Linked DNA regions of Thermotoga maritima MSB8. Each later gene encodes a partner of the first gene's protein in a complex. Links are inferred from orthologs where the notes say so. Each region holds a gene or a part of one and is shown on either strand. Other genes may lie near its edges.

Region 1 (7,632 bases):
GTAAGTTTCCTCCTCGTCGAGATGGCGGAAGTAAACGGCCATCAAAAAAGCTGCCATCTGGTAGTCTGGAATCTCACCTTTCACGTATCCACCAACCATGAACTCTATTTCTTCTCTTGAAAGCTTCTCCCCGTTTCTCTTCTTGAGTATCACATCGTAAGCTCTCACTTTATTCACCTTCTTTTCGGCAGGAGCACCCTCATCAGCGTTCCCTGGTTGATCTCACTCTCAACCTCTATCTTTCCTCCGTGTTTGTCAACGATCGTTTTCACTATCGTGAGACCCAATCCCGTTCCGCCCATCTTTCTGGAACGCGCTTTATCCACCCTGTAGAACTTCTCGAAGATTCTGCTCTGGGCTTCCTTGGGTATTCCAGGTCCCGTGTCTTCTACCTCAACAACCACCCAGTCCGGTGTATCGTAGGCCCTCACCCAGACCTTCTTTTCTCCTTTTTCCTTCAAAGATGTGTATTTGACAGCGTTGTCCACAAGATTCAGGAGCATCTGGATCAGCCTTTCTTTGTTTCCCCTGACCACAACATCCTCACATTCAACGATGAGATCCACTTCGTTCTCCTCGGCTATCGGTTGTATGATTCTGTAAACGTATTCTATCACTTCACACAGATCCACATCTTTCATTTCAAAATTGGCTTCGCTTTCTTCTATTTTCTCAAGATCGAGAAGATCGTTGATGAGGCGTGTCATTCGAGCGGATTCTTCCTCTATGATCTTCAAAAACCTTTTAACCAGTTCCTTGTTCTCCAGATCATCTTCGAGGAGCGTTTCCGCATAACCGTGGATGGAGGTGAGGGGAGTTCTGAGTTCGTGTGAAACTGTGGCTATGAATTCTCTTCTCATCTCGTCGAGCTTTCTTTCCTTGGTCACGTCATGGAAGAGAATGACAAAGATTTTGTCGCCGCTTTTCAGCTCGACGGGTATCACCTTCACGTGGAAGTATTTCTTCTCGTTACCAACATAGGTAACGAGAGTTCCTTCCTGCGGTTCTTCGCTTTTGATTGTTTCTTCCACCATCTCGTTTATATAGTAATCTTCGAATATTTCATAATAAGGTCTTCCTTCGGGGTTGATTCTGCCTTGCACGAGTTCACGGGCAATTTCGTTCAAAAATGTGATCTTTCCCTCTCGATCCAGAATGAATATGGGTTCGCTGAGGCTGTTCAAAATCGTGAGAAAGTTATCTCTGCTCACTTCGACACGTGAAATTGTTTCTTTCAGATTGTCCACGTACTTTTTCAGTCTCTCGAAAAGATAAAGTGGGGGAACACCCTTTTCCCCCAGCATATCTGACAGCTTTTCGATGAGAATTTTGTACTCGGAGAGACGCTTCTTGAACACCAGAAAGAGCAGGACGAATAGAACGGCTACTATGACGAACAGGAACACACTCATAGATCAGTCTTCCTTTCCGGGGTCTCTGAATTTGTATCCCTTTCCTCTCACAGTGATTATGTATTTCGGATTCGAAGGATCTTCTTCTATCTTCGTTCTCAGCCTTCTTATGTGAACATCTACAGTTCTCGTATCTCCGTAGTAATCGTATCCCCAGAGTTTGTCCAGAAGAACATCCCTGCTGAAAACTTTTCCTTCGTTTTCCGCGAGGAATCGGAGCAGTTCAAATTCGAGAGGAGTGAGGTTCACTTTTTTCCCTCTCACTTTCACTTCGTACTTTTCCACATCGATTTCAAGATCCTTGGCTATGATCTTCTTAGGCCTTTCTTCCTTGCTCTGAGTAGCGGTGGAAAGCCTTCTGAATATAGCCTTCACCCTCGCAAGAAGCTCTCTCACGCTGAACGGCTTGGTGATGTAGTCGTCCGCACCGAGCTCCAGCCCAAGCACCTTGTCGAATTCTTCTCCCTTTGCGCTCAGGAAGATCACGGGGGTGTTCTTGTATTTCTCCATGGATCTGATCTTCCTGACCAGCTCGAAGCCGTCGATTCCAGGAAGCATGATATCCACTATGAACATGTCCACGTCTTCGTCGTTGGCAATTTTGAGTGCTTCCTCTCCATCATAAGCCTTGAGCACCTCGTATCCTTCCTTGGAAAGGTTATATCCTACCAGCTCAAGAATTGCCGGGTCGTCGTCAACCACCAGAATCTTCTTTTTCGCCATCTTCGATCCCCCGAGGGGGTACACCTCCTTTCAGATCTGGTTTCTATACTATTTTAACATTTACGAACTAGTTTTTTGATAGGATCTTTTCCTGAAAGTGAACCATGCAGAAAGAAACAGAAAGAGCAGAAAAAGAGACACGTAGAAGAAGATCATCATCTTGTTCGCAAAGAGAGATTCCGGTTTAAACTCCACACCAAAGAGTCCGGAAAGGTAGAACAAAACCAGCACTGAAAAAATCGCAGCACCCACCACAACTGAGAGGATTCTCGCAAATTCTTTTTCCTTGCGGTAAGCAGTCAATCCAGCTAAAAGTCCAATGAAAACGGAAAGTCCAAACGTTATCCAGTTCATGTACTGAACACTTTGAAGGTTAAAAGAACTCACCAGAAAGTTTATAACGTAGTAAGCGACGAAGGTCACGGTGACGAGAGCAGCGAGGAACACCAGGTATCTGTACAGAACGTAAAGCACAACTGCGGTTAAAACACCTGTTGCCACCAGTACAACAACCTTCACATTCTCATTCGTGAGATAGGATTTGAGAAATTCGATATTCGAAAGAAGAGGAAACACGAAGTTGATACCGATTACAAAACCGATCACCGCAAAAGCTATGTGTTCAACATACCTGGCAGCGAACATGAGAAAAAGAGCGGCGGGTAGAGAAAAATACCAGTTTTTAATAATCAACCTGAAGAAATCCCCTATCAACCCCTCCACGCACAATCCCTCCCTTTAAAATCAGAAATGCCCCGCAAGGGGGCCAGCTTTCAAAAACAGCAAGAAATTCACTCCTGAGTTGTTTCGAGAGTTCTCAGGTATTCGTTCACCTTCTCGAAAAGTCTCGCTTTTCTTCTCGCACCCTGATTCTTGTGGATGACTCCCTTGGAAACGGCTTTGTCTATGGCAGCCTGCGCTTTCCTGGTGAGTTCAAGAACGACTTCTTTCGGTTCTTTGTTCTCGATAGCTTTGAGAACCTCTTTTATTCTGTTCTTGAAGAAAGTCTTGTAAGCCTTGTTTCTGAGTCTTCTCTTTTCAGAAACTCTGACCCTTTTCTTTGCAGATTTGATATTCGGCACTACTTGATCCCTCCCTTACATATTGAAAGCTCTTTTCAACTCATCTACCATGTCGAGTTTCTCCCATGTGAATTCCTCTTCGTTCCTTCCAAAGTGACCGTAGGCGGCTGTTTTCCTGTAAATAGGTCTCAAAAGATTCAGTTTCTTTATGATCGCACCCGGTCTGAAATCGAACAGTTCAGTGATCACCTTGAGAAGTTTGTCTTCATCCACCTTCGCGGTTCCATACGTGTCGATCATTATGGAAACGGGTTTCGCGACACCTATAGCGTAAGAAAGCTGTATGAGGAACTTGTCCGCAAGACCTGCAGCCACAACGTTCTTCGCTACATATCTTGCCATATAGTGAGCCGATCTGTCAACCTTTGTGGGATCTTTTCCGCTGAACGCCCCTCCGCCGTGGGGTACCCAACCACCGTAAGTGTCAACGATGATCTTTCTCCCTGTGAGCCCCGTGTCGGCCATGGGACCTCCAAGAACAAATCTTCCCGTTGGATTCACCAGTATCTTCATTTTGTCGTCCCTGTACTGTTCTGGAATCACAGGATTTATGACGTGTTCTATTATCGCCTCTCTCAGATCTGCCTGGGAGATATCCGGATCGTGCTGAGTTGAAATAAGCACTGTGTCGACACGGACTGGTTTGTCGTCCTCGTATTCTATGGTCACCTGTGTCTTTCCATCTGGCCTGAGGAAAGGAAGAGTCCCGTTCTTTCTGACCTCAGCGAGTCTCATGGCGAGTTTGTGGGCGAGAGTTATGGGAAGGGGCATGTACTCAGGGGTTTCGTTGGTGGCGTAGCCGAACATGATTCCCTGGTCGCCAGCTCCGAGCGCCTCGAACTCGTCAGCCACTTCCTCTCCTGTTTTGACCTCGAGCGCCTTGTCTACACCGAGAGCTATGTCAGGAGACTGACTGTGGATGCTGGTGAGCACTCCGCAGGTTTCCCCATCGAATCCGTACTTCGCCCTCGTGTATCCTATCTCCAGAATGGTCTTTCTCGCTATATCGGGGATCTCAACATAAGCTCTGGTGGTAACCTCTCCCGCGATGATGACAAGCCCTGTTGTTACGAGTGTTTCAACGGCAACCCTGCTCCTTGGATCCTGCTCGAGCATGGCGTCGAGTATGGCGTCGGAAATCTGGTCGGCGATTTTGTCCGGATGCCCTTCTGTTACGCTCTCGCTGGTGAAAAGTCTTCTCATCTCCCATCCTCCTTTCGCTGATCTTATAACAGCCTTGATAGTTTATCACAATCTTTCTTAAAAAAAGGTTACATCATTGTTTTTGCGATTCTTCAAATTCTTCTCGGGTTATAAAAGTTCCACCCTCCAGAGAAACAGACACCGGTTTATAAGAAGACGTGAAGGTCGCAACAAGATGTATCTTGTTGGGACATTTTGAACCCACATAGAGCTTGTCTATCTTGTAAGGAACGCCCGGGTTATCGTAATCCACGATGAAATCGTACCCCGTTCTCAGATGACTTCTGAAGACTTCCCCACACCTGTCACATTTTATGTAAACTACAAGGGATCCCTTTTCCCTGTAAAACGGGTTTTTGTTCAGGTCTTTCTTTTTCTTTCCAAAAAACAGAAAGAGCATGATTTCACCTCCGCTGCAGGTAGAAAGAAAATTCCTTCTTCATGCCCCAGATATCTTCAATAACGACTGTGTATTTGGCAAAATCTGGGGCTTTTCCCAATTCGGGAAATTTGTTCACCTTTATCATCGAAGAAAACGTTTCGGGGAACAATTTGTACCAGAGCTCAAACCTGTACGCGGCCGAAACGGACTTCCTATCGTACACTCCCCAGACGTTTGTGAACTCGGACCAGGGAATCTGATCGAAAGAGATCTGATAGATCTCTTCACCTTCCAAAAGGAGTGAGATCTTCTTGAGTCCTAACGTGTTGTTGAACCCTTTCGAATAGGCTTTGATCGCAAGATCCGGGAAATTTCCACTGAACGGGTACGTCCTCCCCTCGACGAAATCGTACACACTGTCTCCTATCTTTATTTTTTCCAGAACAATATCCTCATCCACGGGTTTTGGAAGGTTCAAGAAAGTCGAAGGGTCGTAGGAAACTTCCTCGTTCCTGTCTCTTATCTCGAAGTGTGCGTGGGGAATGGGTGCCTCTCCTGTGGTTCCTGAGTATCCGACGACTTCACCTTTTTCGAACCAGATCTCTTTCTCAGGGAAGTTCACGACGATCCTCACATTCCCGAACTCTTGTTTCAAAGAACTCGCTACCGTTTCCAGTTTTTTCGAGAATCTGCTCAGATGGGCGTAGAGCGTTCTGTATCCATTCTCGTGTTCCAGAACCACTGTGTAGCCGTATATATCGTCCTCGTCTATTTCGATTCTGACGAGCCAGCCTCTCTCGGAGGCGTATATGGGAACTCCTTCTTTCAATCCCGTAGAAAAGTCGATTCCCATGTGAAAATGAGGTCCTCTGTTTCCACTCCCTCTGTACTCACCGAAAGTTGCCGAAACCCTTGGAGAATCAACGGGTGCGGAGAACGAAAACACAACCGCGGAGAACACCATCAAGGAAATCAAAAGCAACCACCTTTTCACGTCTCTTCCCTCCTCATCTCTTAACGGTTCTTGCTATGTCCATGAGTTTCTTTCTGAGCAAAAGGCGCTTTGCTGGACTGATTCGATCGATGATCAAAACTCCGTTCAGATGATCGAACTCGTGCTGAAAAACCCTTGCAGCGTAACCTTCCAGTTCTTCTTCCACGTATTCTCCCCTTGTGTTCTGGTATTTGACCTTTATTCTTTTGCTCCTTTCTATCTCGACGAAGATCTCGGGAAAGCTGAGGCACCCCTCTTCTGCTACTTCAGTTTCTGGATCGATTTCAAGAATCTCCGGATTTATCACGGCAACCGGACCATTTCCAACGTCCATGACGAAGAACCTCTGAGATATTCCAACCTGCGGTGCCGCGAGTCCCACACCGTCGTAGTGATACATCGTCTCTATCATTCTTTCTATGGTCTTTTTCAGGTTCTCGTCGAACTTTGTAACGGGTTTTGCCCTCTTTCTCAAGACGGGATCTCCAAAGACTCTTATTCTGTACATCAGTCGTACACCTCCCTTAACTTCTTCAGACACTGTTCGTTCGTGAGAAAGGGATGTATCGGAGTGATGGAGACGTACCCTTCTCTAACCGCCTTGTAGTCAACATCGTCTCTATCGTCGTCTTCGATGACCTCTCCCATCATCCAGTAGTACTTCTCCCCAAAGGGTGAGACTCTCTCTTCGAAGTAATCGTTCCACCTTCTTCTGCTCTGCCTTGTGAATCTCCATCCCTTTATCTCACCAGCAGGCACGTTTATGTTCAGCATGGTGAAAGGATCGAGGAGTGAGAAGTCGAATTCTTTCAGAAAGTCGATCAAAAAACGTGCCGCTCCTTCGAAATCGGGACTCTCGTAGTTAGCACTCGATATGGCAATCGAAGGAATGTTCATCATGGCACCTTCCATCGCACCCGAGACCGTCCCAGAGTGGAGAATATCCATGCCCATGTTGGGCCCCCTGTTCACACCACTCACGATGAGATCGACCCTTTTATCCATGACCACGTTGTAGGCGAGTTTCACACAGTCCGCGGGCGTTCCTGTAGTGGAGTACGCAACCACCCTCTCTGAGATGAAAACCTTCTTCATCCAGAGCGGAACGTGTATGGTGATGCTGTGACCAGTTGCGCTCCTCTCTTTATCGGGAGCCACCACGAACACCTCGTGTTCCTCGGAAAGAAGCTCTGCGAGGACGATGATCCCCTTAGACTGTATCCCGTCGTCGTTGGTTACCAGAATTCTCATACCGATCCTCCCACAGGTTTATCTTCCCACATTTCTTCCAGAGTTTCCACTTGAAAGGAATCTCCACATCGTCGAACTCTCTCTCCACGAATTCCTCCCAGCTTCCACAGAAATCGATTGTACCATTCGAGATGTGGAGTATGAAGTCCATATCATCCAGATACTCCAGCTCGTGTGTTACCAGTATTATTCCCTTTCCTTCATTCTTGAGGCTCTCGAGCACCTGAAATATCTCCCTCTGAGAGGGAGGGTCCAGCATGGAAACCGGTTCATCTAAAGCGAGAAAGCGTGTATCCCGAGCGAGCATCGAGGCAATCGCAAGCCTCTGTTTCTGGCCTCCTGAAAGGTTCAGCGGGTCTTCCTTTTCGAGACCGGAGAGTCCCACCAGTTCCAGGACCTTCTTTATTCTCTTTCTCATTTCGCTCTCGTCGAGCCCCATTATCTCCAGCGAAAAGGCCACGTCCTCCTCCACGGTGGCACCTATGATCTGTGAAGACGGATTCTGGAAGACGTAGCCCACGTTCTTTCTCAAAAGAAACGGATCCGCTGGTGAACCGTCCAGGAAAATCTCTCCCTCGGCTTCCA
Region 2 (7,001 bases), 1.1 Mb from region 1 along the record:
TCGAATACGAGAAGTATGGATACATAACCCTTACCGAGAAGGGTAAAAGAAGAGCAAGATCGTTGAGAGGTTCTCAGAACAGACTCAGGAACTTTTTCTTCTACGTGATGGGAATACCTTCACCCACCGCGGAAAAACTCTCGCGTCATTTCTCACACTTCCTGGATACGAAAACGAGAGAAAGATTCAAGAGATTTTACGACATAATGGTGAATTTCGATGAGAGCAAGGTGCAGGAACTGAAGGAATTTCTCGAAGAGAGCAGAAGACTCGTGAACGTTCGGGAAATCCCTGAAGAAGCCAGAATTATGGAAGAAGATGAAGAAGAGGAGGCTCAACCATGAACATTCTGGTAACAGGCGGAGCGGGCTTCATAGGATCCCACGTGGTGGACAAACTGATAGAAAACGGATACGGTGTCATTGTGGTGGACAATCTATCTTCTGGAAAGGTTGAAAACCTCAACAGAAACGCACTGTTTTATGAACAGAGTATAGAGGACGAAGAAATGATGGAGCGGATCTTCTCTCTACACAGACCCGAGTATGTCTTTCACCTCGCCGCTCAGGCTAGTGTCGCCATCTCTGTTAGGGAACCCGCCAGAGACGCAAAAACGAACATCATCGGATCTCTTGTGCTTCTTGAAAAATCCATCAAGTACGGTGTTAAAAAATTCATCTTTTCGTCCACCGGTGGGGCGATATACGGAGAGAATGTGAAGGTCTTTCCAACACCGGAAACGGAGATACCTCATCCGATATCCCCTTATGGCATAGCGAAGTACAGCACCGAGATGTATCTGGAATTCTTCGCGAGAGAGTACGGGCTGAAGTACACAGTTCTCAGATACGCCAACGTTTACGGGCCAAGACAGGATCCGTACGGTGAAGCGGGCGTGGTGGCCATCTTCACTGAAAGGATGCTCAGGGGAGAGGAAGTTCACATATTCGGTGATGGAGAGTACGTCAGAGACTACGTTTACGTTGATGACGTGGTCAGAGCGAATCTTCTCGCCATGGAGAAAGGCGACAACGAAGTCTTCAACATAGGAACGGGAAGGGGCACAACCGTGAACCAGCTCTTCAAACTGCTGAAAGAGATCACTGGCTACGATAAAGAGCCTGTCTATAAACCACCGCGTAAGGGCGACGTGAGAAAGAGCATTCTCGATTACACGAAGGCGAAGGAAAAGCTCGGCTGGGAACCCAAAGTTTCCCTTGAGGAGGGATTGAAGCTCACCGTTGAGTATTTCAGAAAAACCCTTGAGTGAACTGCTCAGGCCGAAAGACTTCGAGGATTTCGTCGGTCAGGATCATATATTCGGTAATAAAGGGATTCTCCGGCGAACTTTAAAGACAGGCAACATGTTCTCTTCTATCCTCTATGGACCACCGGGGTCTGGTAAGACCTCGGTTTTTTCACTGCTGAAAAGGTATTTCAACGGCGAGGTAGTTTATCTGAGCTCCACCGTTCACGGGGTTTCTGAAATAAAGAACGTTCTCAAAAGAGGAGAACAGTTGAGAAAATATGGAAAAAAATTGCTTCTCTTTCTCGATGAAATACACCGCCTGAACAAAAACCAGCAGATGGTTCTGGTTTCCCATGTTGAACGAGGAGACATCGTACTGGTTGCGACAACAACTGAAAATCCGAGTTTTGTCATCGTACCTGCACTTCTCTCAAGGTGCAGGATTCTTTATTTCAAAAAACTCTCTGACGAGGACCTGATGAAGATCTTGAAAAAAGCAACAGAGGTTCTCAACATCGATCTGGAAGAATCGGTAGAGAAAGCCATAGTAAGGCATTCCGAAGGAGACGCCAGAAAACTCTTGAACACCCTGGAGATCGTCCACCAGGCGTTCAAAAACAAGAGAGTAACTCTTGAGGACCTGGAAACTCTGCTGGGAAACGTGAGCGGGTACACGAAGGAATCACACTACGATTTCGCTTCGGCCTTCATAAAGAGTATGAGAGGTAGCGATCCAAACGCCGCTGTTTACTACCTCGTCAAAATGATAGAGATGGGAGAAGACCCGCGATTCATAGCACGAAGAATGATCATATTCGCCAGCGAAGACGTTGGACTCGCCGACCCAAACGCTCTACATATCGCCGTTTCGACCTCCATCGCTGTCGAACACGTGGGACTTCCCGAATGTTTGATGAACCTTGTAGAGTGTGCCGTCTATCTTTCCCTCGCTCCCAAGAGCAACTCTGTTTATCTCGCAATGAAAAAAGTCCAGGAACTTCCTGTGGAGGACGTACCGCTTTTTCTGAGAAATCCCGTCACCGAAGAGATGAAAAAGCGTGGATACGGAGAAGGGTATCTTTATCCCCATGATTTCGGTGGTTTCGTGAAAACGAACTATCTTCCAGAAAAGTTGAAAAATGAGGTCATCTTCCAGCCAAAGAGAGTAGGTTTTGAGGAAGAACTCTTTGAAAGGCTCAGAAAACTCTGGCCCGAGAAGTACGGGGGTGAAAGTATGGCCGAAGTGAGAAAAGAACTGGAATACAAAGGGAAAAAGATCAGAATCGTAAAGGGAGACATCACAAGAGAAGAAGTGGACGCCATAGTGAACGCGGCGAACGAATATCTGAAACACGGAGGAGGAGTAGCGGGAGCGATCGTGAGAGCAGGTGGAAGCGTTATCCAGGAAGAAAGCGACAGGATCGTTCAAGAACGAGGAAGAGTCCCGACAGGTGAAGCGGTGGTAACCAGCGCTGGAAAGCTGAAGGCAAAATACGTGATCCACACCGTGGGGCCCGTTTGGAGAGGAGGCAGTCATGGAGAGGACGAACTTCTCTACAAAGCAGTTTACAACGCTCTTCTTCGAGCTCACGAACTGAAATTGAAGAGCATCTCAATGCCTGCTATCAGTACAGGAATATTCGGATTTCCGAAAGAAAGAGCGGTGGGAATCTTTTCAAAAGCAATAAGAGATTTCATCGATCAACATCCTGATACCACTCTGGAAGAGATCCGCATATGCAACATAGATGAGGAAACAACGAAGATTTTCGAAGAAAAGTTCAGCGTTTGATGAAACCAAAAGAAGGGGCAAACGCCCCTTCTTTTTTAAGACCTCTGAGGAAGTATTGAATCAACTCAAACGAGTTCTTGGACCTCTTCCGCAACAGATTTCCATACCTGAAAGGAACTATTGATATTTTCATCATACCACAAAAACTAAAAAAGTAAAGGGGGCCAAGGGCCCCCTTTATTTCCATCAGAATTCTTCAGGCATGCTCGGTGTTTCTTTCTTCTCCTCGGGTTTTTCAACGATGAGCACTTCCGTTGTCAGGAGCATTCCAGCGATGGATGCAGCATTCTGCAGGGCGCTCCTTGTAACCTTTGCTGGGTCAATGATTCCTCTTTCAAACATGTTGCAGTATTCTCCTCTGAGTGCGTCGAATCCATAGGCTGGATCGTCATTCGAAAGTATCTTCTCAATGATCACCGCTCCGTCGTATCCCGCGTTTTCAGCAATCTGCTTAATAGGGGCTGAGAGTGCCTTGTAAACGATCTGGGCTCCTATTTTCTCGTCGCCTTCGAGCTCTTCTATGACCTTTTCAACGGCTTTTCTTGCTCTCAGGAGTGTTACTCCTCCACCTGGAACGATTCCTTCTTCGACAGCTGCTCTCGTGGCGCTCAGTGCGTCTTCAATTCTGTGTTTCTTTTCCTTGAGCTCTGTTTCGGTGGCCGCTCCAACCTTTATGACGGCTACTCCTCCTGCGAGTTTTGCCATCCTTTCCTGGAGAGTTTCTTTTTCGTACTCGGATGTGGTTTCCTCTATCTGGGCTTTGATCTGAGCGATTCTCTTCTTGATAGCCTCCGGATCACCTTTTCCTCCAATTATGATGGTTTCATCTTTCTTGACCCTCACAAGATCGGCTCTTCCGAGATCTTCGAGGGTGAGATCCTCGAGATTGATTCCGAGCTCTTCACTTGCCACCTGACCTCCGGTGAGTATCGCTATGTCCTGAAGCATGGCTTTTCTTCTTTCACCGAATCCAGGAGCCTTTACAGCACAGGACTGGAGAGTACCCTTGAGCTTGTTGAGAACAAGTGTTGTCAGAACTTCTCCTTCAACGTCTTCCGCTATGACGAGAAGTGGTTTTCCGGTCTGAGCGACTTTTTCAAGGATCGGAATGAGAGGCTTCACAGCGCTGAGCTTCCTGTCAGTGATGAGTATGAAGGGTTCCTTCAGAACGACTTCCATCTTCTCGGCATCCGTGACGAAGTACGGTGAAATGTAACCCCTGTCAAACTGCATACCTTCGGTGAATTCAACGTATGTTTCGAGTGTTTTGGAATCTTCCACAGTGATGACTCCGTCTTCTCCTACCTTGTCCATAGCTTCTGCGATGAGTTCTCCTATTTCAGCGCTGTTCGCAGATATGGCGGCAACATGGGCGATGTCTTCCCTACCGGAAAGTTTCTTGGAAACCTTCTTGATCTCTTCAACGGCCTTCTCAACGGCTTTGTCTATACCTCTCTTGAGGAGAATTGGATTGGCACCCGCTGCAACATTCTTGAGACCTTCTTTGATCATAGCCTGTGCGAGAACCGTAGCCGTTGTTGTACCGTCACCGGCAACATCGTTTGTTTTGGAAGCAACCTCTTTCACGAGCTGAGCTCCAAGGTTTTCGAATTTGTCCTCGAGCTCAATCTCCTTGGCTATGGAAACACCGTCGTTGGTTATTGTTGGAGAACCCCACGATTTTTCGATAACAACGTTCCTTCCCTTTGGTCCGAGAGTCACCTTTACCGCGTTAGCGACCTTGTCCACACCTCTTTCGAGTGCTCTTCTCGCTTCTTCATTGAACTTCAGAATCTTCGGCATATCTCACACCTCCTTCACTCTTCGATTTTCGCGAGTATGTCATTCACATCGATGATGATGTAATCCTCATCATCAATCTTTATTTCTGTACCCGCATATTTGGAGTAAATAACCTTGTCTCCAACTTTGATGTCGAATTTTTCGTCGTCATCGATCTTTCCCACGGCTACGACCTCTGCCTTCATCGGTTTTTCTTTTGCGGAATCTGGAAGAACGATTCCTCCCTCTGTCTTCTTTTCCTCTTTGATGGGCTTGATGAGGAGTCTTTCACCGAGAGGTATCACTTTCATCATCCATCCCTCCTTCGTAGATGTTTAGCACTCTCATCATTCGACTGCTAATATAAATATACTACTTTTTACGAGCCTCTTCAAGGGATATTGATTAAGAAAAACAAACACAAATCCAACATTACCGTTAATAATGAATAAACAATGATTCAAAGAGATAGAAGAAAAATAAAAAGGCGCTTGAAGCGCCCTCTTTCTGGTGGAGGCGGGGGGATTCGAACCCCCGTCCGAAGATGGAGGCCCCTGGGCTTCTCCGAGCGCAGCCCGTGTTTTCGCTCTCGGGAGGGACCTCCCACGGGCAGGGTGTCCTCTCCCACAGCCTTCCTGAGTTTTCCCGATTCAGGCCGGAAGGCGAAGCTGAATCGGTAGGCTGGATCTCTCACGCCCTCTTCCGAAGCCCAGCCAACTTCGGAGAGGACGGCCGCTTATCTATTAAGCGGCAACAGCAACAGGTTCGTTGGCACTTATTCTTTGTCCCACCTTTTTTACGAGGAGGTGGGGACCTCGGCTCGCTTCCCAGGGGACTCCATCCCCGTCGAACCCGTTCGCCCCCTGGTTTATCAATCCATCCTTATTATACCACTGTTCAGACTCTTCCAAATGTCGGAAGGTTCAGGGTATGTTGTATAATCATATGAAGGTGCATACCCAATTTACGACCAGGAGGTGTACCAGGTGACCGCATACATCATACGAAGACTTCTGCTCTTGCCCCTGATTCTCTTAGGAGTCACCTTCATCGTTTTTTCCATGATCCAGTCCCTCGGGCCGGATAAATTACTCGCAGCGTACGTCAACCCGAACATGCTGGACAAGTTAACGCCCGAGCAGATGGACGCTCTAAAGGAGAAGTACGGCTTGAACGACTTTTTCGTTGTGAGATACGTCAAATGGCTCGCAAACACTCTGAGAGGTGATCTCGGGTGGTCCCTTGTTGGGAAAGAACCGGTGAAAGATGCTCTTTTGAGAAGACTTCCATACACCGTTGAACTTGCGCTTTATGCAATTTTTCCCGTCGTATTCGTTGGAATATGGCTTGGTGTGAAGGCTGCGGTTCACAGAGGAAAATTCCTCGATCATTTCATAAGAATCTTCGCCGTGGTTGGCTGGTCTTTCCCTGATTTCGTCTTTGGATTGCTCGTTCTGATGATCTTCTACAGCATACTGAACTGGCTTCCTCCTGGGAATCTGAGTATGTGGGCTGAAGAAGTGATCAAATCACCAGAATTTCATCGCTACACAAAGCTCATCACAATAGACGCACTCTTGAACGGCAGATTGGACATCTTCTGGGATGGGCTGAAACACCTTATAGGTCCCATCATAACTCTTTCGTGGCTCTGGTGGGCGTATCTTCTGAGAATCACCAGGTCGAGCATGCTGGAAGTCCTGAATAAAGAATACGTGAGAACCGCCAGGGCAAAGGGTCTTCCCGAGGATGTGGTTATAAACAAACACGCCAGAAGAAATGCTTTGATTCCTGTCACCACTGTCGCCGGTGGTATGGTCATCGGTCTCTTCTCCGGTACTGTGATCGTGGAAACGGTCTTCAACAGAACGGGTGTGGGAAGTTTCACCGCGCAGGCAGCCCTGCAGCTCGATTACGCTTCGGTGATGGCTTCTGCGTTGTTTTTCTCAACAATTCTTGTAGTTGGAAATCTCATCATAGATATTCTGTACGCTCTTATAGATCCCAGAATAAGACTTGGATGAGAGGTGAAACGACGTGAATCAGGAATTCAAAAGAATAATGAAGAGATTTTTTAGAGATCCATCCGCCATCATAGGGTTCTCTCTAGTGCTCTTCTTCGTGGTGATAGCCATTCTCGCGCCTGTTATAGCTCCTCCCATTCACCCGCTCACCAGA

Evidence for each region. Proteins that work in one complex are often made in the same cells at the same time.
Region 2: the proteins of metK (region 1) and groL are in contact, whole or in part, in a cryo-EM structure (PDB 8P4O), measured with the Escherichia coli proteins. The link is inferred for Thermotoga maritima MSB8 from one-to-one orthologs.

The regions. Positions count from the first base shown.
Region 1 is NC_000853.1:1,643,217-1,650,848, forward strand. What follows is about bases 2,327-5,121. They hold metK (methionine adenosyltransferase), read right to left. Parts: upstream 4,421-5,121; coding sequence 3,233-4,420; downstream 2,327-3,232. Other genes in these bases: TM_RS08430 (hypothetical protein), read right to left, coding at 2,327-2,858; rpsT (30S ribosomal protein S20), read right to left, coding at 2,927-3,217; TM_RS08445 (hypothetical protein), read right to left, coding at 4,494-4,820; TM_RS08450 (M23 family metallopeptidase), read right to left, coding at 4,825-5,121. In the rest of the region: TM_RS08415 (pyrimidine-nucleoside phosphorylase), read right to left, coding at 1-168; TM_RS08420 (sensor histidine kinase), read right to left, coding at 174-1,412; TM_RS08425 (response regulator transcription factor), read right to left, coding at 1,416-2,135; more of TM_RS08430, read right to left, coding at 2,196-2,326; more of TM_RS08450, read right to left, coding at 5,122-5,796; def (peptide deformylase), read right to left, coding at 5,810-6,304; 5'/3'-nucleotidase SurE, read right to left, coding at 6,304-7,047; energy-coupling factor ABC transporter ATP-binding protein EcfA1, read right to left, coding at 7,007-7,632. UniProt on the Escherichia coli protein: Catalyzes the formation of S-adenosylmethionine (AdoMet) from methionine and ATP.
Region 2 is NC_000853.1:530,370-537,370, reverse strand. The notes cover bases 2,537-5,367. They hold groL (chaperonin GroEL), read right to left. Parts: upstream 4,845-5,367; coding sequence 3,228-4,844; downstream 2,537-3,227. Other genes in these bases: groES (co-chaperone GroES), read right to left, coding at 4,859-5,134; TM_RS02615 (AAA family ATPase), read left to right, coding at 2,537-3,041. Outside these bases: TM_RS02625 (metal-dependent transcriptional regulator), read left to right, coding at 1-344; TM_RS02620 (SDR family oxidoreductase), read left to right, coding at 341-1,270; more of TM_RS02615, read left to right, coding at 1,242-2,536; TM_RS02590 (ABC transporter permease), read left to right, coding at 5,810-6,847; TM_RS02585 (ABC transporter permease), read left to right, coding at 6,861-7,001.